DNA from 4 places in the Sporosarcina sp. resist genome. Region 4 is predicted to be linked to each of the others. Evidence: riboswitches for the same ligand, from Rfam matches in the RefSeq annotation. Region 4 holds a riboswitch; each other region holds the start of a gene.
What was found. Region 4 has a riboswitch for S-adenosylmethionine ahead of metK (methionine adenosyltransferase). Riboswitches for the same ligand answer to the same signal wherever they lie in the genome.
Positions count from the first base shown of each region.

Region 1: another riboswitch for S-adenosylmethionine. It lies ahead of H7992_RS02845 (MFS transporter); the one in region 4 lies ahead of metK (methionine adenosyltransferase).
Region 2: another riboswitch for S-adenosylmethionine. It lies ahead of H7992_RS22895 (O-acetylhomoserine aminocarboxypropyltransferase/cysteine synthase family protein); the one in region 4 lies ahead of metK (methionine adenosyltransferase).
Region 3: another riboswitch for S-adenosylmethionine. It lies ahead of H7992_RS00385 (cyclase family protein); the one in region 4 lies ahead of metK (methionine adenosyltransferase).

Region 1 covers NZ_CP060287.1:571,042-576,449, forward strand. The annotation lists gene H7992_RS02830 (flavin reductase family protein) at 1-30, shown strand, start outside; gene H7992_RS02835 (hypothetical protein) at 230-547, opposite strand; partial or broken gene H7992_RS24560 (hypothetical protein) at 683-892, opposite strand; gene H7992_RS02845 (MFS transporter) at 1,015-2,472, opposite strand; SAM riboswitch class I at 2,555-2,665, opposite strand; gene H7992_RS02850 (5-methyltetrahydropteroyltriglutamate--homocysteine S-methyltransferase) at 2,694-3,812, opposite strand; gene metC (cystathionine beta-lyase) at 3,859-5,043, opposite strand; gene H7992_RS02860 (methionine biosynthesis PLP-dependent protein) at 5,040-5,408, opposite strand, start outside.
Region 2 covers NZ_CP060287.1:4,765,687-4,771,094, forward strand. The annotation lists gene H7992_RS22880 (BCCT family transporter) at 1-197, shown strand, start outside; gene H7992_RS22885 (homoserine dehydrogenase) at 238-1,224, opposite strand; gene H7992_RS22890 (homoserine O-acetyltransferase family protein) at 1,182-2,048, opposite strand; gene H7992_RS22895 (O-acetylhomoserine aminocarboxypropyltransferase/cysteine synthase family protein) at 2,080-3,369, opposite strand; SAM riboswitch class I at 3,495-3,610, opposite strand; gene H7992_RS22900 (glycerol-3-phosphate acyltransferase) at 3,756-4,391, shown strand; gene H7992_RS22905 (aspartate aminotransferase family protein) at 4,454-5,408, opposite strand, start outside.
Region 3 covers NZ_CP060287.1:78,514-83,921, reverse strand. The annotation lists gene H7992_RS00390 (5-methyltetrahydropteroyltriglutamate--homocysteine S-methyltransferase) at 1-704, opposite strand, end outside; gene H7992_RS00385 (cyclase family protein) at 867-1,604, opposite strand; SAM riboswitch class I at 1,832-1,945, opposite strand; gene H7992_RS00380 (acyl-CoA thioesterase) at 2,143-2,619, opposite strand; gene H7992_RS00375 (hypothetical protein) at 2,723-3,115, shown strand; gene H7992_RS00370 (urease accessory protein UreD) at 3,163-3,894, opposite strand; gene ureG (urease accessory protein UreG) at 3,962-4,591, opposite strand; gene H7992_RS00360 (urease accessory protein UreF) at 4,615-5,355, opposite strand; gene H7992_RS00355 (urease accessory protein UreE) at 5,297-5,408, opposite strand, start outside.
Region 4 covers NZ_CP060287.1:1,201,311-1,206,718, forward strand. The annotation lists gene pckA (phosphoenolpyruvate carboxykinase (ATP)) at 1-996, opposite strand, end outside; SAM riboswitch class I at 1,179-1,296, shown strand; gene metK (methionine adenosyltransferase) at 1,486-2,682, shown strand; gene H7992_RS06025 (gamma carbonic anhydrase) at 2,985-3,497, opposite strand; gene H7992_RS06030 (alpha/beta hydrolase) at 3,617-4,405, shown strand; gene H7992_RS06035 (histidine phosphatase family protein) at 4,448-5,041, shown strand; gene H7992_RS06040 (methyl-accepting chemotaxis protein) at 5,226-5,408, shown strand, end outside.

The DNA.
Region 1 (5,408 bases), 630 kb from region 4:
GGTGCAATTCCAGAAGAATTTTATAGCTGACAGTGTCTATACAATCTTCAGTGTAGAAAGGCGTGTCATCAGTTTAATCTACTGATGACACGCCTTTTTTTCTTGAAAAAGAGGCTCTGTTAAAGTTTAATGTTGATATAGGGAAAAATTAGAACTTCCAATTATCCGGAAGTTCTAATTCGTAGTACAGCCTTCTTATACTAATGTGCCCATTTATGGAAAATAATTGTTAGGGATAAATTTCTTCTTTTTTGCTATAAATTTCATAAGCAAAATAGCCAACTAATAAACCTATCCCAGGTCCCCAAGCAATTGCAGATAGTAAGGGAATTAGGGAAAATATGTTTAAAAGTACAGCAATAGCGAATCCAATCATCATTCCGAATGGTATTAAACTATCTAATAAATTTTGAGCACTTTTTGACTTTTTCTTACCAAGCGTGCCTTTCTTATACTTATGTTTCATTCTTAGAATTACAAATACTGCAATTCCACCCACTATTACAATGGGTAGTAAAATACGCACAAATTCCAAAGTTGAGCCCATATTATAATCCCTCCTTTCTTTTGCTTTTGAATTGATTCAATTTTAACATAGTTTATTCCATTAAATGGTCCGTTAGTTGAATAAGAACTACTTTTTATAGTGCGAATCCTATATATGTTGACATAAAGAATCCACTCAACAACGCTCGGCTACCCCTATGAGGCGCCTTCGCTGGAGATTATATAGAACCATTAGTTCAACATATATAGGTGCATCATAGGTTTCTGTATTTTGTGTTAGATTTCCTCTGATAATCAAGTCATTCAAAGTGACTTCATTTCTCTGATATTGGCTACTTTCTAATACTTGAAACCAAGTGAGATAGTTGTTCAAATATTTAGTTGCAGATCACCTGGAATAGTGTCTAGCCCCACGAGCCATTGCCGCAGAACATCGCGATCTTAGCCTGCCTACTTCCTTTGATTGAATTATGCCTGTTGCATCTTAAAGGGCATCTTGCGCTTTTCTCAAGCCAAGGATACAACGTTCTTGCGGACCGCCTTACTGGAGATGGCTAGCACTAGAACTAGGCCCGCCGCCATTAATGCGCCATCGAGTAGAAGTGGCAAGCCCCAGCTGCCGGTGTTATCTCGAATGACTCCGGAGACGACAGGTGAGAGAACTGCTCCGATTTCTCCAATCAAATTGAGCATTCCAAACATGGATCCTCTGCTTTTTTCGGGCGTCAAATCGGAAGCCAGAGCATGTGCCACCGGTTGCAATGCAAAAAAGAATAATCCGGAGACAAACAAAATGACAGACATAACGATGGGGTTGTTATTGCCCATCATGACATAGACTGCAAATATAAAAATAGTTACAGTCAGTACAGCGGTTAGTACAGCAAGGACGTTACGTCGCCCATTTGGACGATTGGCCACTATGTCAGAAATTTTGCCGCCAAGAGGAAAACCAATGATTCCGGCCAAACCATTAAACGATGCAATCAAAGCGGCAGCCATTAACGCACCGCCACCGAAATCTTTGACGATAGAGACGGACCAAAATCCGTAAAACCATAGATGCCACATGATAGGGATAAAGAACAAGTACAATAAGAAAAGATTCTTATTCGCTATTAACGGTTTTATTTCAGACTTCTTCGTTGTGTATAAATAAAGTATTAAGAGCGGACAAAGTGCAACAAGAATGACCGCAATCGCGATAGAGGATAGACCTAGTTTGACGGAAAAGTAATAGATGCCCATCACTATGACAAGAAAAACGGCTGAGTACATGGACATGTACAATAGCCCTTTGCTAAACTGTGCTTTAATACCAGGTGAAGACAAATCTACAGAAGCACTTGAATCGTTTTTGGGCTTCATATATTTAAATAGTAGGAGTGCAATAATGAGTGTAATTGTTCCGGTCACGAAAAAAGGAAAGCGCCAAGCCCCTTCACCCATTAATGGTTCTGCGACTGTAATAAGATAAGGGACGCCAAGTGTGCCCGCTGTCAGACCAACAGAAAGTCCGGTAAGCGCCACGCCCATTCCTAATCCAACTTTTTCAGGAGGTGTATGATAGGCAATATAAGAGCGGTCATTCGAATAAAAAACGCCTTCGCCTAGCCCGAGTAGGACTCGGAAAAGAATAAATGCAACAAGGCCTCCCACCAAACCCGTTAATAAAGTGGCGATTCCAGCCCAAACAATACTTAAAATGATAATAGCACGATAGCCAAACCTGTCCCCAAAGTAGCCACCAGGAAATTGCATTAACATAAAACCGGCAAAAAATAAACTACCAATCAATCCGCCAATTCCATGGGGGTTTGCCACGACTGCAAAAAAAGAAACTTCATTTTCAATCATATATGTAATGATCGGCCCAGTTGCAACCCGGTCAACGTAAGAAACAAACCAACCTAAAAATAACAAGCCCCAAATCGTATGATATCTTTGCAAACCTTCCTTTTTCATTTCTCACACTTCCAATTCTATTGTTAATAAAACAAAATGCCCCTCCACTGTGTTAGTAGAGAGGCATTCGAGAGAAAATACCCTCTCATTTTCCAAAGCATAGTGCTTTGCAGGAATTAGCACCTTATCAACATGATTGTTGAATGGTTGCCGGGTTTCATAGGGCCAGCCCCTCCACCGCTCTTCATAAGAGTTTTATTAGCCTATTTAATTTGTAAAGGTTACTGCCAAACGTCTTGCGCGATAGTTACAACATGACGAACTTTTTCCCATTGTTGTTCTTCAGTTAACTGATTACCTTCTTCTGTTGATGCGAAGCCACATTGTGGGCTTAAGCATAGTTGATCTAAAGGAACATACTTTGAGGCCTCTGCTATTCTTGCTTTAAGCTGTTCAGGGGCCTCTAATTCGCCGAATTTAGAGGTGATCAAGCCTAATACGACGAAAAGGTCAGGGCGATTGACATGGCGCAACGGTTCAAAACTGCCGGAGCGTTCGTCGTCAAACTCAAGGAAAAGACCGTCAACATCTAATCCGCCGAAAATTGTTTCGGATACATCCTCGTAGCCACCACTAGAAAAATAGGTCGATTTGAAGTTGCCGCGGCAAATATGCATCGTCACGAGCAAGTCGGCAGGCCTTTTCGCGATGGATTCATTGATGGCACGTGCCGATAGTTGTACAAGTTTGTCAGGATTTTGCCCCTTCGCTTTCAATGTTTCCCTTCCTTCTTCCGATAAGAAGGAAGCCCAAGACGTGTCATCGATTTGAAGATAACGACATCCCTCATCGTACAGTGCTTGAATTACGTCTTGATAGGCTGTAACCAAGTCATCAAATAACTCTTCGTCATTTGCATAGATGCCTTCTTCGAATGTCGCTCTGTGAATCAGCATATTCGGGCTTGGAATCGTGAATTTTGCGACTGCATCAACTGCGATACTTTTCAGGAACTTGAAGTGTTCAATCATGTAATGGTCGCTAAACCCAATTTTTCCTGTCACTCTAATGCCGTGTGCTTTCGTTACAACACCATTGAATTGGAGTCCTTTATCTGTTTCGAAAAACTCAACGCCGTCAAAGCCAGAAAGGAAGTCAAAATGCCACCATTTACGGCGGAATTCTCCGTCCGTCACAGAATTAAGTCCAGCTTCTTTTTGCTTTTCGACGAGCTTTGTAATTTCTTCGTCTTCGATTGTGCGTAATTCCTCGGCAGTGATATCACCGGTTTCTCTTTGCAAACGCGCCTGCTTTAGGCGTTCTGGTCTTAAAAAGCTCCCGACGTGATCTGCTTTAAATGGTGCTTTCGTCAAAGTTTGTTCGGCTATAGGTTTTGTCAATTTAAATTCCTTCTTTCCAATATAATAATGTTTTCTTTAATGGTACTTAATTAGGTATGGCAACTTTTTCACTTGTTTTAATCAAGGCTTGATCAAAATCGGCAATCAAGTCATCGACATGCTCGAGTCCAACAGAAAAACGTAGCAGACCATCGGTAATACCACGTTTCTCCCGTTGTTCTTTAGGCATGGCGGCATGGGACATCGTTGCAGGATAGGAGAGAATTGATTCAACTCCGCCTAGACTTACTGCGAAAACGGGTATCCGAACGTTTTCAACAAAGGCCTTTGCTGCATCTCTGTTTGGCAAACGGAAAGATAAGACAGCGCCTGGACTTGTCGATTGTTTCGAGTGGATTACGTGTCCTGGATGACTTGCTAACCCTGGATAAAACACCTCTTCTACTAACGGGTGGTCGTTCAAGTACGAGGCTATTTTACTCGCCGATTCGGATGACTGTGTTAAACGGGCACCTAGCGTTTTAATTCCTTGAATTAACGCGTAAGAATCTTGTGCGCCTAGAATAGAGCCGAAAGAGTTTTGAATGAATGCCAATCGATTGCCAAGTTCTTCCCCCTTTGTAACCGCTAGCCCAGCAATGATATCGCTATGCCCCGATAAAAATTTGGTAGCACTATGAACAACGATATCAACTCCAAGATCTAGTGGACGCTGGTAAAGTGGCGACATGAATGTGTTGTCGAGAAACGTTAGACAGTCATTCAATTTTGCAAGGTCAACTATCGCTTCAATATCTGTAATGCCCAAACGCGGGTTGGATGGTGTTTCAATATAGATCACTTTTGTATTTGGACGGATTGCACGTGCGGTTTCATCTACATTCGCTAGATCTACAAAAGTATGGTCGATACCGAATTTCGGTAATACCTCGGTTACGAATCGGTATGTGCCGCCGTAGACATCTTCGGTAACCACGATATGGTCACCCGAAGAAAGGAGCATAAATGTAGCTGAGATGGCAGCCATTCCGGAAGCGAAGGCCAATCCGCGCGAACCGCCTTCTAGTGAGGCAATCGTTTTTTCCAACGCATCCCTCGTTGGATTGCCCGAACGGCTATAATCATACGGCCCGAATGCATCGAAGCTTTCCTGATGGAACGTTGAAGATAAGTAGATAGGAACGTTGACAGCACCTGTTTTTTGTTCGTAATCTCCGCGGGTCGAAGCATGGATAATAGTCGTTTCCAACCGTTCTTTATTCAAACTCATCGTTGTAGCACCCCGCTATTCAAAGTTGCAAACACTTGCTTCAAATCTGCGATCAAATCGTCAGCCTTTTCGACTCCGACAGAGAAACGTAAAAGTCGGTCGCAGACGCCACGTCGTATTCGTTCTTCACGAGGAATATCGGCATGTGTTTGCGTTGCAGGGTAAGTGATGAAACTTTCCACTCCACCAAGACTTTCCGCAAATGTAATGAGCTGCAGATTTTCAAGGAATGGCCCGACCGATTCACTATCGTTCAGCCGAAATGATAGCATTCCACCTTTTCCTGGATAGAGAACGTCCGTAACAAGTGGTTCATCTTTCAAATAATTGACGATTATTTTCGCGTTTTCATCATGCTGTTTCAT
Region 2 (5,408 bases), 1.5 Mb from region 4:
CGCCGAATAATGTGAAGCTCATTTGGGGCGTTATCCAATCGACAATTGCGCTCATTTTGCTATCTGTCAACGGCCTCACCGCTTTGCAAAACACGATCATCATCGCTGCATTGCCCTTCTCTTTCGTCATGCTGCTCATGGTTGTCGCGTTGCTCAAAGCGTTGAAAGCCGAATTAAAGTTGATGAAATTAAAATAATAACTAGAAAAAGCGATTCCATAAATGGAATCGCTTTTTCTTAACTATTAACAAGAACCTTTTCACGTTTTCCAATCATTTGAAGGAAGTCTCCGACCATTGCGCTTGCCGTTGGGTACATACCTGCACCCGGACCGACAAGTGTTAAGGCACCGAGATAGTCAGTTTCAACGATGATTGCGTTGTCCACACCTTCGACACCATATAGCGAATGATGAGTTCCGATAAGTACCGGGCCAACACTTCCGTGCAATGTCCCCTTTTCGTCAATCAAAATATCAGCGACATGCCGATAACGAAGCTTAACCTTAGATGCATCCGCCACATCTTCAATAGTAATCTTGTCGATTCCAACAACCGAAACGTCTTGCCAATTTGGTTGCGTACCGAATGCAAGTGCACTCAAAATCATCAGTTTCCGAAAGGCATCTTTGCCACTTATATCGTCCGTCGGATCCGCTTCCGCATAGCCAAGCGTCTGTGCTTCGTGAAGCGCGGCTTTAAATGGAATTCCCTCTTCCCGCATCTTCGTTAAGATGAAGTTGGAAGTGCCATTCAAAATACCTCTAATTCGTAACACCCGGTCTGTCGGTAACAAGTTTGTCACCGTACGGATAATCGGTATGCCACCCGCCGTCGTTGCTTCATACCCAACGTAAACTCCACGGAACTCCGCATGTTTTAGTAACGCCGGACCATGTTTCGCAAACATGGTCTTATTCGCAGTTATTATATGAAAACCTTTTTCTATTGCATCCGAAAGAAACGTATAAGCGGGTTCTTCTCCAACAATCGCCTCAAATATGAGGTCAATGTCCGGATTTAACAGGATTTCTTGAATGTCATCCGTTATCTTCGTTCCAGGTGTCGCTAGACGTTCTTTCTCCTTATCCCGGACCAAAATGGAAACAATGTCGATTGTACAGCCCATTTCCCGCTTAATCTCTTCTTTCCTTTCATTCAAAATCCTATAAATCCCTTCACCTACAGTGCCGAAGCCAAGTAGAGCGACTTTGATTGACGCCATAACGCCACCTCCATGGACTGTTTGATGATGAGTCCCCATTTTTCAAATTCCGTTAAAAAACTTTCATAGCCATGTTTTGTATTGACCAAACAATATATAGAGTTGGGAATCATATAGGCGAACGTTCGAATTTCATCCGTCGGAAACATCGGATCGTGTGTAAACGCAAACGCCACCACTTTTGCAGATATCAGGCAGGAAGCTAGTTCAACGCCTCCTCGACCACGGCCGATGTCATGCGTATTCATGGCACGGATTAAGGGGTAGAAGCTCTCCATGTCATTTCTGCTATTCCCAAAAGGAGATTCCATGTTCCCAATTTTAGTTAATTGTGGTGTCACCGCCATCGGGAAAAGAATATCCATACCCTCGGGATACATAATGCCCCATTCCAGTACACGCATGCCACCGAGCGAACCCCCGATGACCGCCCTTAATCGATTGACACCTAATACCGTCAGCGCTCTCCGTTCTGCATGCACCATATCTCGAATCGTTACTTCTGGAAATAAATTTCTATACAGCTCGCCTGTGTCCGGATTTACAGTTAACGGTCCTGTTGATCCGTCACTTCCGCCAAGTGCGTTAAAAGAGATAACGGATAATTCATTTGTATCGATACTTTTTCCTTTGCCGACAAGACCGCTCCACCAACCCGGATAGTCATCCGTTCCAACTGTCACGTGACTTCCTGTCAAGGCATGACAAACAAGTACATGGGGTGCATCCAACCTGCCCGTTCTTTCATAGGCAAGCTGTACATTTACCAAGACGACTCCTGATTCCAATACCAGATGCCCGATTTCCACTATCCCCGTCTCCACGATTGTCACGCCCTTTCTTGTCACCAAAAAATTATACTGTTACTGGTACCGCTAGTTCGATTGCTTGTGCAAGGTCTGCAATAATATCTTCCGCGGATTCAAGGCCCACCGATAGTCTAATCAATTCTTCAGTCACACCTGATTTTTTCAAGTCCTCAGGCCCAAGCTGCTGATGCGTCGTTGAAGCTGGATGGATAATTAGTGATTTTGCATCCCCAACATTCGCAACATGCGACCAGATTTTGACGTTATCAATCACGTTCCGGCCTGCATCCCGTCCACCTTTAATACCAAATACAATAATGGAACCGAAGCCGTTTTTCAAGTACTTTTTCGCAAGGTCATAAGATGGGTGATCTTCGTTGCCTGTATATGTTACCCATTCGACAGATGGATGTTTTTTCAAGAACTCCGCTACTTTAACGGCATTTTCATTATGTCTTGTCACACGCAAATGCAGTGTTTCAAGTCCTTGGAGGAAATTAAATGCACTATCTGGATCTAAGCAAGGTCCGAAGTCACGCAATAGTTGAACGCGTAGTTTAGTCGCAAATGCCGCCGCTGCTGTATCAATTCCGTAACGGAGACCATGATATGACGCATCAGGCTCTGTGAAGCCAGGAAACCTCCCTTGCGTCCAGTCAAATGTACCCGCATCAACAGCAACTCCACCGATCGTGGTACCGTGTCCGCCAATCCATTTTGTAGCGGAATGGATGACAACATCCGCACCAAATTCGATAGGATTCGAACCATATGGCGAAGCAAATGTACTATCAATAAGAAGCGGTAGACCGTTTTCATGCGCAATGTCCGCAACCGCTTCAATATCGAGTACATGAAGACTCGGGTTACCGATTGTTTCTGCGAATATTGCTTTTGTTTTATCTGTAATTGCTGCACGGAAGTTTTCAGGATCTGTTGCATCGACAAACTTTACATTGATACCGTAGCGCGGAAGTGTAGCGGCGAATAAATTATAAGTACCGCCATATAAGTTGCTTGCTGCGACAATTTCATCTCCAGCACCAGCTACGTTCAAGATAGAGAAAGCGATAGCTGCCATACCTGAGGAGAATGCAACTGCCGCCGTACCACCTTCAAGAAGCGCAATACGCTCTTCAAAAACTGCAACAGTTGGATTTGTAATTCGTGTATAGATGTTGCCTGCTTCTTGTAGTGCAAATAGTTTTTGAGCATGTTCTGTATCACGGAATACAAAAGATGAGGTTCTATGAATTGGAACTGCGCGTGAACCTGTTACAGGATCCGGTTTTTGTCCACCGTGCAGAAGAAGTGTTTCGGGTTGAAGTTTTGTCATCGTCATTACCTCCAGAGTTTTTTTAGATGGATGTGATTGTAATGGGCGGAGACGTTAGGGGTATTTTTGGAATGAAAAATAACCCCCTTCGCTTAAGAAGAGGGTTACGCTTTCGCTTATTCCTCCCCTTATCTTTCAGACCGTTCGCACGAATCTGTAGGAAGTAGCACCTTTGCAAGTTAGTCACTTGCTGGTTGCCGGGCATCGCAGGGCCTATTCCCTCCGCCGCTCTTGATAAGAGTTTGTGATATTCAGTTTTCCATCTTGTGACATAGTATAGTAGATATCTCAATACTTTGTCAATAGTTTACCGAATAATATTTCTGAAACTTGTGTCTATGTGGAATGTTACACTTAGACTACCGTTATTTTAGGAGGAACTTGATATGTGGTTATGGATTGTAGGCGTGCTCTTATGGGGATATGCAGTTGGTTGCCTGCATGGATCAGTTGTTGCGCAGAAAATATCCGGCGTTAACTTGAAAGAAACCGGTGTGAAAAATGCCGGTGCCTCGAATGCGACCATTGTTCTCGGGAAGAAGTTCGGCGCATTAGTTGCAGTAATCGATATCAGTAAAGGTGCAGGAGCTGTCTTACTTGTGCACTATTTCGCAGAAAACGCAGGATTTTCAGAAGCCTTTGTGGCTTTACTTTTATTTCTTACAGCCGCCGCAGCCGTTATTGGCCATAACTTTCCATTTTATATGAACTTTAACGGCGGAAAAGGAACAGCGACAATAATTGGTGTACTGCTTGCAATCGACTGGCAGATCGGGCTCATTGGTTTTGCATTATTTGTCGTCGTAGCGCTAGTAACAGACTTTCTCGTGTTTGGTGTGCTGATGCTCTACGTCACGCTCATCGCGATGGCAGTATTGGCAGACGGATACTGGCCAGTCGTAATAGCAACTTTGTTATTTGCAATCGCCATTTGGAAACATCTCGAGAATTTTCAGCGTATGAAAGAGCGTAGCGAGAAGCGCGTTTCAATGGTCTTTAGAAAAAATAAAACCAAAAACTGAGGACCCCTATAATTGGAGGTTCTCCGTTTTTGGTTTAGCAAGATTAAAAATCTCATCCTAACTCATGCATTTTCATTGAACACTTTCTTCATAACCGCAATAATAAAGTCCACGTCTTCATCGGTACAAGACAGCGGTGGGCTTAGCGCTAGAATATTGTTATAGCCAGCAACTGTATCGCCGTTCCTTCCAATAATAAGTCCATTCGCCTTACATTCGCCAATGATTTTCGCAACACGGGCGTTTGCAGCAGGTTCTTTCGTTTCTTTGTTCTCTACAAGTTCAATGCCTAACAAGAATCCGAGCCCGCGAATATCGCCAACAAAAGGATGATCCAATAAGCAAGCCAACTCTTTTCGAAGGCGCTCGCCAAGCTCAGCCGACCGTTCAACAAGATTTTCTCTCTCAATGATTTCAAGATTCTTCAACGCGACTGCACAAGCCGCAGGATTCCCGCCAAATGTATTAACATGCCGGAAATGACTGTTATCTTCTCCTGTATCGAACTTTTCATAAATATCTTTTCGAATAGCCGTAACCGAAAGTGGCAAGTAAGCGCTCGTTAGTCCCTTTGCCATCGTAATAATGTCCGGTTTCAACTTAAAATGCTGATGACCAAAGTCTTTCCCAGTTCTGCCGAATCCACAAATGACTTCATCAACAATTAGCAGTACACCGTGGCGTGTACAGATTTCCTGAACCTTTTCCAAGTAGATTGGATGTGGGATGAGTATACCGCCTCCTGTAATAAGCGGTTCCATAATAATCCCAGCGATTGTTTCCTTCTGTTCCCAAATGATTTTCTCTTCAAACTCTTGGGCACGTTGTATGTTGTACTCCTCAATTGACTGTCCCGCAGGTCTGCGGTAATTGTCCGGAGGGGCGATGTGCAAGAACCCCGGTGCAAGTGCCTCATACTTGTATTTCCGCAGTGCTTGCCCTGTTGCTGCCAGTGCCCCCATGGAGCTCCCATGATACGCACGATAGCGGGAAATGAATTTGTAGCGTGACGGTTCC
Region 3 (5,408 bases), 1.1 Mb from region 4:
TCTTCAGGTTTGTCTTCCAAAACGCCATTAATGACGCGTAGTGCCAAGTCGATTAGTTGTTCTCTTGAATAGGCTCCGTCGTTAAACGGAATATTCGGCGCAGAAAGCCCCGCAATATAGACATCATCCAACTGCAAGTAGCGTACACCAGCTTCGTAAAATGCTTTCAAAGCATCTTTGTATGCTTGAATAACATCTTTGGCAAATTCTTCAATGTCAGGGTAAATCGTTTCATCACGAATTCCGATATTAAAGAGCTGATTCGGACTTGGAATCGTTTGTTTCGCAACGGCACGGCCGCCTACGATTTCATTAAACTCAACAAAGTCTTGAATGAATGGATGATTAGAGTCAAAAGATATTTTCCCTGTGTTTCGAACGTTATATCGTTCTGTTTCAATACCATCAAATACGTAGCCAGTCTCTGGCACATATCCTTCAATTCCGTTCAAATGCTCCAAGAAGTCTAAATGCCACCACGTACGTCTAAATTCACCGTCTGTTACAAGTTCCAAGCCAACTTCGATTTGCTTATCAACCACCCGTTTAATTTCCTGTGTTTCTACTTCTCGTAATTGTTGTGCAGTAACTATGCCTTCTTTGAAGTCTTTGCGTGCTTTATGCAAATTATCTGGTCGTAGTAAACTTCCAACGTGATCCGCTCTGAATGGTGCTTGCGTTAGTGTTGTCGATTGATTTGTCATGGTATATTCCTTCTTTCTGTTTTAGGAGTAAATTACGGTTTTATTAGGTCAGGAGTGCAAATGAGCAAATCCTCTTTTTTTCTTATGGCTATTACGCGAATGAGCGGACCTTTTTTCTTTTCTTACGGCGGGAGTGCGAATGAGCGGGCCCTTTTTCTTTTCTTACGGCAGGATCGCGAATGAGCGTACTGGGAATCCCGATGCTTTTTCCGGCTTCGGAACGATGTTAAAAATGACCGCGCCTTTTGAGGGCACTTTATCTAAGTTTGTTAATAGCTCGATTTGGTAGGTATCTTGTTCAAGAACATAATATTCACCTAACAGAGCTTGGTTCTTTTGAAAATCAATGGCTGAATCCGTATCGAATGTTTCATGACCGACAGCCTTTACTTTTCTTTCATCAAATAAAAACTTCAAAGCAGCAAGGCCCCAACCCGGTATACGGTTATTCCCATCGGCATCTTTATTGCAAAATGCCTCATTATCCGGCCAGCGTTTGCTCCAATCTGTGCGTAATGCCACAAATGTACCTGCCTCAATTTGCCCGTGCTGAGCTTCAAACTTTAGAATGTCTTCAACAGTTAATGTAAAATCATGGTTTGCATCAGATTCTTTCGATTTATCGATGACCACCAGCGGTAATACCAATTCTTTCAAACCCAATTCATCCAAGTATCTTGTATCACGAACGAAGTGAATTGGTGCATCAATATGTGTGCCGTACTGTCCCGCAAATTTAAAGCTCTGTGCGAAAAATCCATCATCGTGATCAAATAATGTTGTAAACTCTGCTGCATCAAATGCTGAAAAACGGGGTGAGTCAGGCCCGAAAGTATGTGTTAAATCAACCCATTCTTTCTTTTTTAATAAAGCAATTGCATTGATTAATTCATTTGACACAATAATTCTCCCTTCATTTTTTGAAGGTAACTTTAGTCTCCAGAAGTAACAAAAGCGAAGGGCGCCCGCTTAGATGCGTCAGGCATAAGATGAAGATGCGTAGCGGCGTTCTTTGCCGCAGAGCAGCTTTAACTTATGACCCAAGCATCTGGCGCCCGGAGCCTAGACGAAACAAAAAACCACTTCTAAATTTCAAGAAGAGGTTTTGGCGAATTCGCTATTTGCTCTTCTCATCTCCAAGCAGTAAGCATTACACTTACGCTTCTGGAATTAGCACAGTACTTTAAAAGTCTGTTGCTGAGGTATCATCGGGCCAGTCCCTACACCTCTCTGGATAAGAAAGTTACGTATTTAGTTGTTAATGAGTACAATACAGTCTTCCGAATAGATTGTCAATACACAAAACATGAATTATTTAGATTATACTCGTTTTTACAATGAAACATTTTATGTGAAAAGTAGAAATGGCATTGAAATGATACGCGACACAATGTAAAAAAGCCCACAACTTGCCGTGGGCTTTTCCATAACAAATTATTTAATGTTTCATCTCACTCCGCAATTTCCGATGTTCACGGCGTGCGGGGCCTGTTTCAAATAGACTCTTTTCAGCTTCTGTTTCCGGATAAATGCCCGGCACTGGAGTAGGCTTGTTATTTTCATCCATGGCAACCATCGTTAGGAAGGATTCGGTTGTTAGTTTTGTTTCGCCCGTAAGCAGGTTCATTGAATGGACCGATACAAATACTTCCATCGATGTACGGCCAGTTGACGTGACAATTGCCTCAAGTTCAAGTACATCTCCAACACGCGCCGACGATACAAAATCGACTGAATCGATTGAAGCAGTTACAACCGCTGTTTTTGAATGTTTCATTGCCGTGATATCAGCGATTTCATCTATATACGCGAGAACTTTTCCGCCGAAAATTGTCTGCAGATGATTGGTATCTGGCGGCAGTACTAGCTTCGTCTGGATTGTTCGTGATTGGCCCATTGGTCTTTTTTCTTGCATACGACAAACTCCTTTGTAGTAGAACATATTCAATTTGTGATAAAAGGAAACTTTTCCATCAATCATTCCGTATATATAGTATACACATACTGGGGGAAGATTAATGCTGAAATTTATTGATAAATACTATGAAAAAATCACCTGGTCGATTATATTACTTGGACTTATTTTATTGTTTGTAGCAAATGACTATCTATCACTCGTTTTATTTTTATATCTACTTATAAGAGCTTTAAAATCTAGGGATTCCATCCGTAAGACACTTCGGACAACGCCTCTAAGTACTATGGTTATTTATGCGATAGGTATGATTGTACTTCTTATAGCGCTGGTTTTCATCATGCTTTATTCAGGGGATTTCATAAAGGAGTATAACATTCCAGTTTTCTTGCAATACATTTACATTGCTGTTGTCCTAGTCGGTTCGATGTTTCTCTATACCTGGTTGATGGATTTTTTAATAAAAAAATGGAATAAAAAAAGGGTATCGAAGTGATGTAAAACTTCAAACCCAAAGAGGACACCCCTCATTGGAGTGTCCTCTTAAACTATTTCTGCCAACAACGCGTATACACGCTTCATCTCTTCCTGCATGGTCCACTGATCAACTGCAAGCCATCTGCAATGGATTGCATTTCCTTCAAGCCTTGTCATACCAGCTTTTAAACCTTCTTCGACCCGCAATGTTTCTTGTATTGCGCGGACGTCTACATCTGCGGCTTTCGGCGATACGAGCCAGATTGAACCGATATACATTGCAGTTTCCAGTACACCGATATCACCAAGTGCCGTTTCTTTTGGTGAGAAATGCAGAGAGTCAAAAGCAATTAATTCATCCTCGACAAAAATTTTGAAATTCGTATGGAATGATTGATAATCAAATATCTCGCCACGCTTTTCACGTCCTGGGGCAACGATTTCACCCCATAATATGGTTGCATCGCGTGCGATTCGAAGTGTCGTGTCACCTCGAAATTTTGCATCTACAAACGGAATAATTACTTCTGGCATCCATTCAAGGCGTGCCCCTTCTCCGAGTTCGATGTTAATGGTCTGTACACAAGTGTCTCCGGTATACGATGGATAGATCTTTAAAGCGGACTGCTGAACCAACCTTACGCTACTATCTGGAGCAAGCTTCACTGTAATGTCATTTCGATCCCCGGCGACCATGCCTCCAGAGGACTCCATTATGTAGACAGTCGCTGTCGGGTTTTTCCCTTCGTACAGTTCACGACTCGCCTTCAATGGAGGCTGTTGGAAAACATGAGGCATCCGTGTGTAGCCTCTTCTTGGCTCAAATTCCAAGTCAAGTTTTCCGTGGTGGATGGCGCGAGACGGCTTAAGCATTTGAACCAGCGGATCCCGCACCTTCTAATAGCATATTGTGCTTGATCCAAGCAACGACTTGGTCAACATTTTTCTGTGTTCTTACATCTGTAAAAATGTATGGACGTCCGTTACGCATTTTTTTCGCGTCGCTATCCATTAGTTCAAGATCAACGCCAACGTATGGAGCAAGATCCGTTTTATTAATCAATAAAAGATCAGAACGCGTCAAAGCAGGTCCGCCTTTTCTCGGAATATCCTGACCTTCTGCAACGTCGATAACATAAATATAGCCGTCGACAAGCTCTGGGCTAAATGTAGCGGACAAGTTGTCTCCGCCGCTTTCCACGAAAATAATATCGAGGTCTTCAAAACGACTTTTCAGCTCATCAATTGCTGCGAAGTTCATAGAAGCATCTTCGCGGATTGCCGTATGAGGGCAACCTCCCGTTTCAACACCTAAAATGCGATCCGCTTCAAGTACACCGCTATTTATTAAAAATTGAGCGTCTTCACGCGTGTAAATATCGTTCGTAATAACCGCTACATTATATTCTTTGTGCATCGCACGTGTAAGTTGGTCGACGAGCGATGTTTTGCCCGATCCAACTGGTCCACCTATGCCAATACGTACTGGTTTCATTTATAAAAACTCCTTTCAATCCATCATGAAATAAATAATCTTGAGAACAAATACTCATGCTTCATAGAAGCAAGTTCAATACCTAACGCGTTATTACTAATATCGGCTTCTGTCAACGTAGCAACTAATTTAGCCGCTTCCGTCACATGTCCGATCAATTCATACGTTACTTGGACGCCAGTTGTTTGACCGAACGGCACAGCACGGACCGCATTTTGGACGAGTCCGTTAAGCGATGCAAACAAATACGTCATGACCGCATGATGCGCACTGACGCCTGTCGTCGCACTGTAAATACCATAAAGAATGGCGTAATGACCTTTAATCTCTTTTGCATCAATACGGGCTTTCCAGTCCGCAAGGAAATCATCTGTTCCGAGTGGAGACACAGTTTTAATAAACTGCCTTCCAAGTTTCACACTTGCCTCACGTGATTCCTTCGCAAGTTTGATTGCCCCGCATAATTGCTCCAAATAGAGAAGTCGCTCGATATCCTGTTCCCGAGCCGCAGCATACGCTTCTTGAATTAAAATCGCATCCCCACGCACCAGGTTTTGAAAAAGAAACGACGTACAATAAGCGACCAAATCCTCTTTCGTCCGGATCACATCTTCCTGAATATACGTCTCCATGCCATACGTCTGCGTAAAGGACCCAATCGGAAACGCGGAATCATGAATTTGAATTAATCGTAAAAGGGCAAGATCAGTGAGAGTGTCCTCGGTATTTGAATGGTTGTTTGAATCGTCTTTCAGTTGTTTCATATGCGACACCCACTTCATCTAGCAATTTATTCAACGTATGATCTGCACGCACG
Region 4 (5,408 bases):
GTCAACGATGTTATCAATTGCTTGGATAGGATAAGCTGCACGCGTGTTTTCAGTTAATGAACCATCATCGTAGTCAGGAATGCGTGTTTCCGGATCGACGACAACGTTTTCTAGTACGGAACCAAAACGAATTGCACCAAAAATTTCAGGTTCTTTTTCTTGTGATAAATTAATACATTTTGCATAGCAACCGCCTTCGATATTGAAGACACCAGTGTCAGACCAGCCATGCTCGTCATCGCCGATTAATTTACGGTTTGCATCTGCCGAAAGTGTTGTTTTACCTGTTCCAGAAAGACCGAAAAATAGGGCAACATCACCGTCTTCACCAACGTTTGCCGAACAGTGCATCGGCATAATTCCATTTTCAGGAAGTAAGTAGTTCATGATTGAGAAGATTGATTTTTTCATTTCGCCAGCGTATTCAGTTCCACCGATAAGAACAATACGTTTTTCCATTGATACGATAATGAATGTCTCTGAATTCGTACCATCGACCACAGGATCAGCTTTAAATGAAGGAGCCGAAACGATTGTAAATTGTGATTCATGTTGTACTAGTTCTTCTTCAGTTGGGCGGATGAACAAGTTGTGAACAAACAGGTTATGCCATGCAAATTCATTCACAACTTGAATGGATAGTCGTGAAGCTGGATCTGCGCCTGCAAAACCTTTGAAGACGAACAGTTCGTCTTTTGTTCTCAAATGAGTAATTACTTTATTATATAATGAATCGAAAATTTCAGAAGAGATTGGACGATTGACGTTGCCCCAATCGATTTTGTCTTTGGAGGACGCTTCCTCAACAATGTATTTGTCCTTAGGTGAACGACCTGTATATTTGCCTGTCTGAGCTGTAACCGCTCCGTCTGATGTCAATTGAGCTTCACCACGTGAAATCGCTTTTTCAACAAGTTGTGGAACTGAAAGTTGAACTTTTACATTTTTCCCAGAAAGAAGTTTGTTGAGGTCATCACTAATTTTCGCAGATATCATAAGTATGTACCGTCCTTTGCATATAGTCCCAATCAATTGGGTGTCATCACATTATTGAATTAGTATAACACATTAAGAATAATAATCTATACTAATTCAAACCTCAAGGATTTATACGCAAAATGGGTAAAAAGATTTGACATGCAACAAGATTTTTCGTAGCATATATAGTTGAACGGATACTCTTATCCCGAGCTGGTGGAGGGGTCAGGCCCTATGAAACCCGGCAACCTGCACAGACGTTTTGTCTGCGCGAAGGTGCCAAACCTGTAGCAAGGCACAGTCCTTGTATGATAAGAGTGAAAGGTGCTTATGAAATCATGCCTTTCCTCATGTATTATTACGTGAGCGAAGGGCTTTTTATATGATATCGCCCTTAATCCTCGTGTATAGAGCTCGCAATGGCTTGTAGTCTTTTCATTTAGAAAAGACTCTACATGGGACATATGAGTACCGTATCAATCTCGTAGGATATAAGGAGGAAATAACATGACAAATCGCCGACTATTTACTTCAGAATCGGTAACTGAAGGACACCCGGACAAAATGTGTGACCAAATTTCGGATGCTATTCTAGATGCTATATTGGCAGAAGATCCAAATGCACGTGTTGCATGTGAAACGACAATTACAACAGGACTTGTCCTCGTTGCAGGAGAAATTACGACGACAACATATGTCGATATCCCGAAAGTTGTGCGTGAAACTGTTAAAGAAATTGGTTATGTACGCGCGAAATACGGATTTGATTGGGAAACATCTGCAGTTTTGACTGCGATCGATGAACAATCAGCCGACATCGCTGCAGGCGTTGACCAAGCACTTGAAGCGCGTGAAGGTTCGATGACAGATGATGAACTTGAAGCAATTGGAGCTGGTGACCAAGGTTTGATGTTCGGTTACGCTTGTAATGAAACACCGGAACTGATGCCGTTACCAATTAGCCTAGCTCATAAATTATCATTCCGACTTGCACAAGTACGCAAAGATGAAACCCTTACGTATCTGCGTCCAGATGGAAAAACACAAGTGACTGTTGAATATGATGAAAACAATAAACCAGTACGCATCGATACAATTGTTATTTCAGCGCAACATCACCCTGAAATAACACTTGAGCAAATTCAGCGTGATATTAAAGAATTCGTCATAAACCCGGTTGTACCAACTGATTTAATCGATGAAGACACGAAGTACTTCATCAACCCAACTGGCCGCTTCGTAATAGGGGGACCTCAAGGAGATGCAGGTCTTACTGGCCGTAAAATCATCGTTGACACGTACGGTGGTTATGCGCGTCATGGCGGCGGTGCGTTTTCTGGGAAAGATGCGACGAAAGTGGACCGCTCGGCTTCATATGCGGCACGTTATGTTGCGAAGAACATTGTCGCTGCAGGACTTGCAGATCGATGTGAAGTGCAACTTGCTTATGCAATCGGTGTTGCACAACCTGTATCGATTTCTATCGATACATTTGGAACAGGCACAGTCGAGGAAAGTAAACTTGTTGAGCTTACGCGTGGACTGTTTGACCTTCGTCCAGCAGGCATCATCAAAATGCTTGATCTGCGCCGCCCAATTTATAAACAAACAGCTGCATACGGTCACTTCGGCCGTACAGACATTGATCTACCGTGGGAACAAACGGATAAAGCTGATGCATTGAAAGAGTTAGCAGGGAAATAATGTAGTGTAAACACTGAAAGGCAGGATTTCCCTGTTTTTTGGTGTTTTTTCTGTTTAGGATGTTTGATTTAGCGGGCGTCATAGAGTGTAGCGAATCTGTCGTACACTCTCATCACAGGAGCTATAAACAAATGATACAATTGTTATAAAGTGAAACCTGATCGGAGAGGAGAGAGCGTCGGGCTATGAGTTTAATAGGTTTGTTACTACTGGTTGGGGTTGTTGCGTTATTTGTGTTAATTGGTTTAGTAATCTTTTTTTTTATAAAAAAATAAGAGCTGCCTTCAAAGGCAGCTCTTTTATTACTGTTGTAAATTCTTGTAATACTGCCCTTTTTCGGCATACTCCTGAACAATCCGTTCCATGTCCGCACGATCGTCGTCATTCAGCTCACGCACGACTTTTGCTGGCGACCCGAGTGCTAGCGTATTCGGGGGAATCTTCTTACCAGGCGGCACGAGACTGCCTGCGCCAATGAATGCCCCTTCGCCAATTTCAGCACCGTCCAAAACAATGGAACCCATACCGATAAGCGCTCCTTTTTTTACCGTACAACTATGTAACGTTACTTGGTGCCCAATTGTCACCTCATCTTCAAGAATAAGCGGAAACTTTGGGCTTTGATGAAGGCAGCATAAGTCTTGAATATTTACTTTACGTCCAATAATTGTTGGAGATACGTCACCCCGGATTACGGTATTAAACCAAATTGTCGATTCAGGACCAATTGTCACATCACCTGAAATCGTCGTGAAGTCGCCAATGAAAACGGACGGATCAATTACAGGCGTTTTTCCTTTATAAGGATAAATCATGATGCTCTCCTCTTTTCTTTAGGTAGTGTATAATTATCGTAACAAAGATTAGGTTTTTATTGTAGATAAATAGGGAAATATATAGATAAAAGAACTAGATAGATGAGGGGAAGATGACCATGTGGAAATGGGAAGCGGAAGGGCCGCCAAAAGCTGTCGTGGCCATCGTCCATAATGTGTACGAACATCATAGTAGAAATGCATGGCTTATTCAGAAACTAAGAAACAGCGGTTTTCATGTCGTGACAGGAGATTTACCTGGACACGGGGCGGAAGGTGTCGGAAAAATTCACGATGAACAATTTGATGCCTACGCTAAATTTGTGGAAAAATTAATAGCGGTCGGTCTCGATGATAATTTACCTTTGTTCATTATTGGACATGGAATAGGTGCCACCTTCGTAATGCGTCTTTTACAGCGAAAGAAAATTGAATGCGCAGGGGCTGTTTTTAGTTCCCCATGGCTAGCATTGCGTCATCAGCCACCTAAATTTTCGAACGTATTGACAAAATTCTCGTCATCCATGAAATTGAATCATGAAATTGACATTGAGATGTTAACACGCAATAGTGATTTATATGAAGAAGCTAAGCAAGATGACTTTTATAACGATGAATTCACCGTAGCCTGGTATAAAGAGTTACAATCATTCATGAAATTGGTTGCGCAGAGTGAAAGAAGTGTTCATGATATCCCAGTGCTTATGCATATTGCGGAAGAGGATAAAATAACAGACATAGTGCTTGCTAAGAAATGGTTTATCCGACAGGAACTTTCTGAGTTTCAATATAAGCAATGGAAACGGCTGTACCATGACGTTTATCAGGAACCAGAGCGCGAGGAAGTATACTTATATACGGAATCATTTATGAATAATGTTCTAAGGTCGCTAGGGTATGTCGTATAGGGAATACTTGGAAATGGTTTGTGAGTAAATGTGAAGAGGGAGGTGTTTACGATTACGATAATTGGGTTTGTACGCCATGGCGTTACCGCGTGGAATAAAGAAGGAAGGGCACAAGGAAGTACTGATGTCCCACTTGATGATGAAGGAATTGAGATGGCACACGGTGTAGCTCAAAGACTTTCTGGTGAACAATGGGATGTCATCTACACAAGTCCTTTAATTCGTGCTGCAAAAACAGCTGAAATCATCGCGGACAGTATGCCTGATATCCGTCTCTTATCGGACAATCGCTTGCGGGAATCAGGGGGTGGCCTGGTTGAAGGATTGACGGAAATGGAGCGAGTAAAAAAATGGGGGCACTCATGGAGACAGCTGGAACTCGGTTTCGAACCGCAGGAAGAAATTATTTCACGCGGACTTAATTTCATAGAGGAAATAAAAGAATTGCATCCAGATAAACGAATCTTAGTCGTCAGTCATGGAGGATTTATTGGTCGATTGATAAAAGAGCTTGTCCCTTACAAGGATTTAGCTATGGATCTGGAAAACACATCAGTCACTATTATTAAACTGCAAGAAGATCGAAACCTATGCGAGCTGTTTAATTGTACGAAACATTTACAACGTATTAAGTAAGCATTTAAAACGCCAGAGAATGGCGTTTTTTATTTTGCGTATATTTAATAAGTCGAAATACATTATATTATTTAAAATATTCTATCATTCTAGTGACTATTAGACTATAATCAAAAATATAGTCTAATGAGGTCAGAATTTATGAGTGAAGTATGTCGAATCAAAGTAGAAGGAGGTAAGTGAAATGAAATCGATTAAAGCAAAAATTATTGTCAGTGTAATAGCGTTATTTTTCATTATCCTTACGGTAGTAAACTTGTTCGTTAATCTTCAAATGCAAAAGCAAACGGAAAATGTACTTATAAATCAAAGTGAAGTTGCCGTGCAGGAGATGAGTCGATCGATTGAAAACAGTATGTTGCAATAT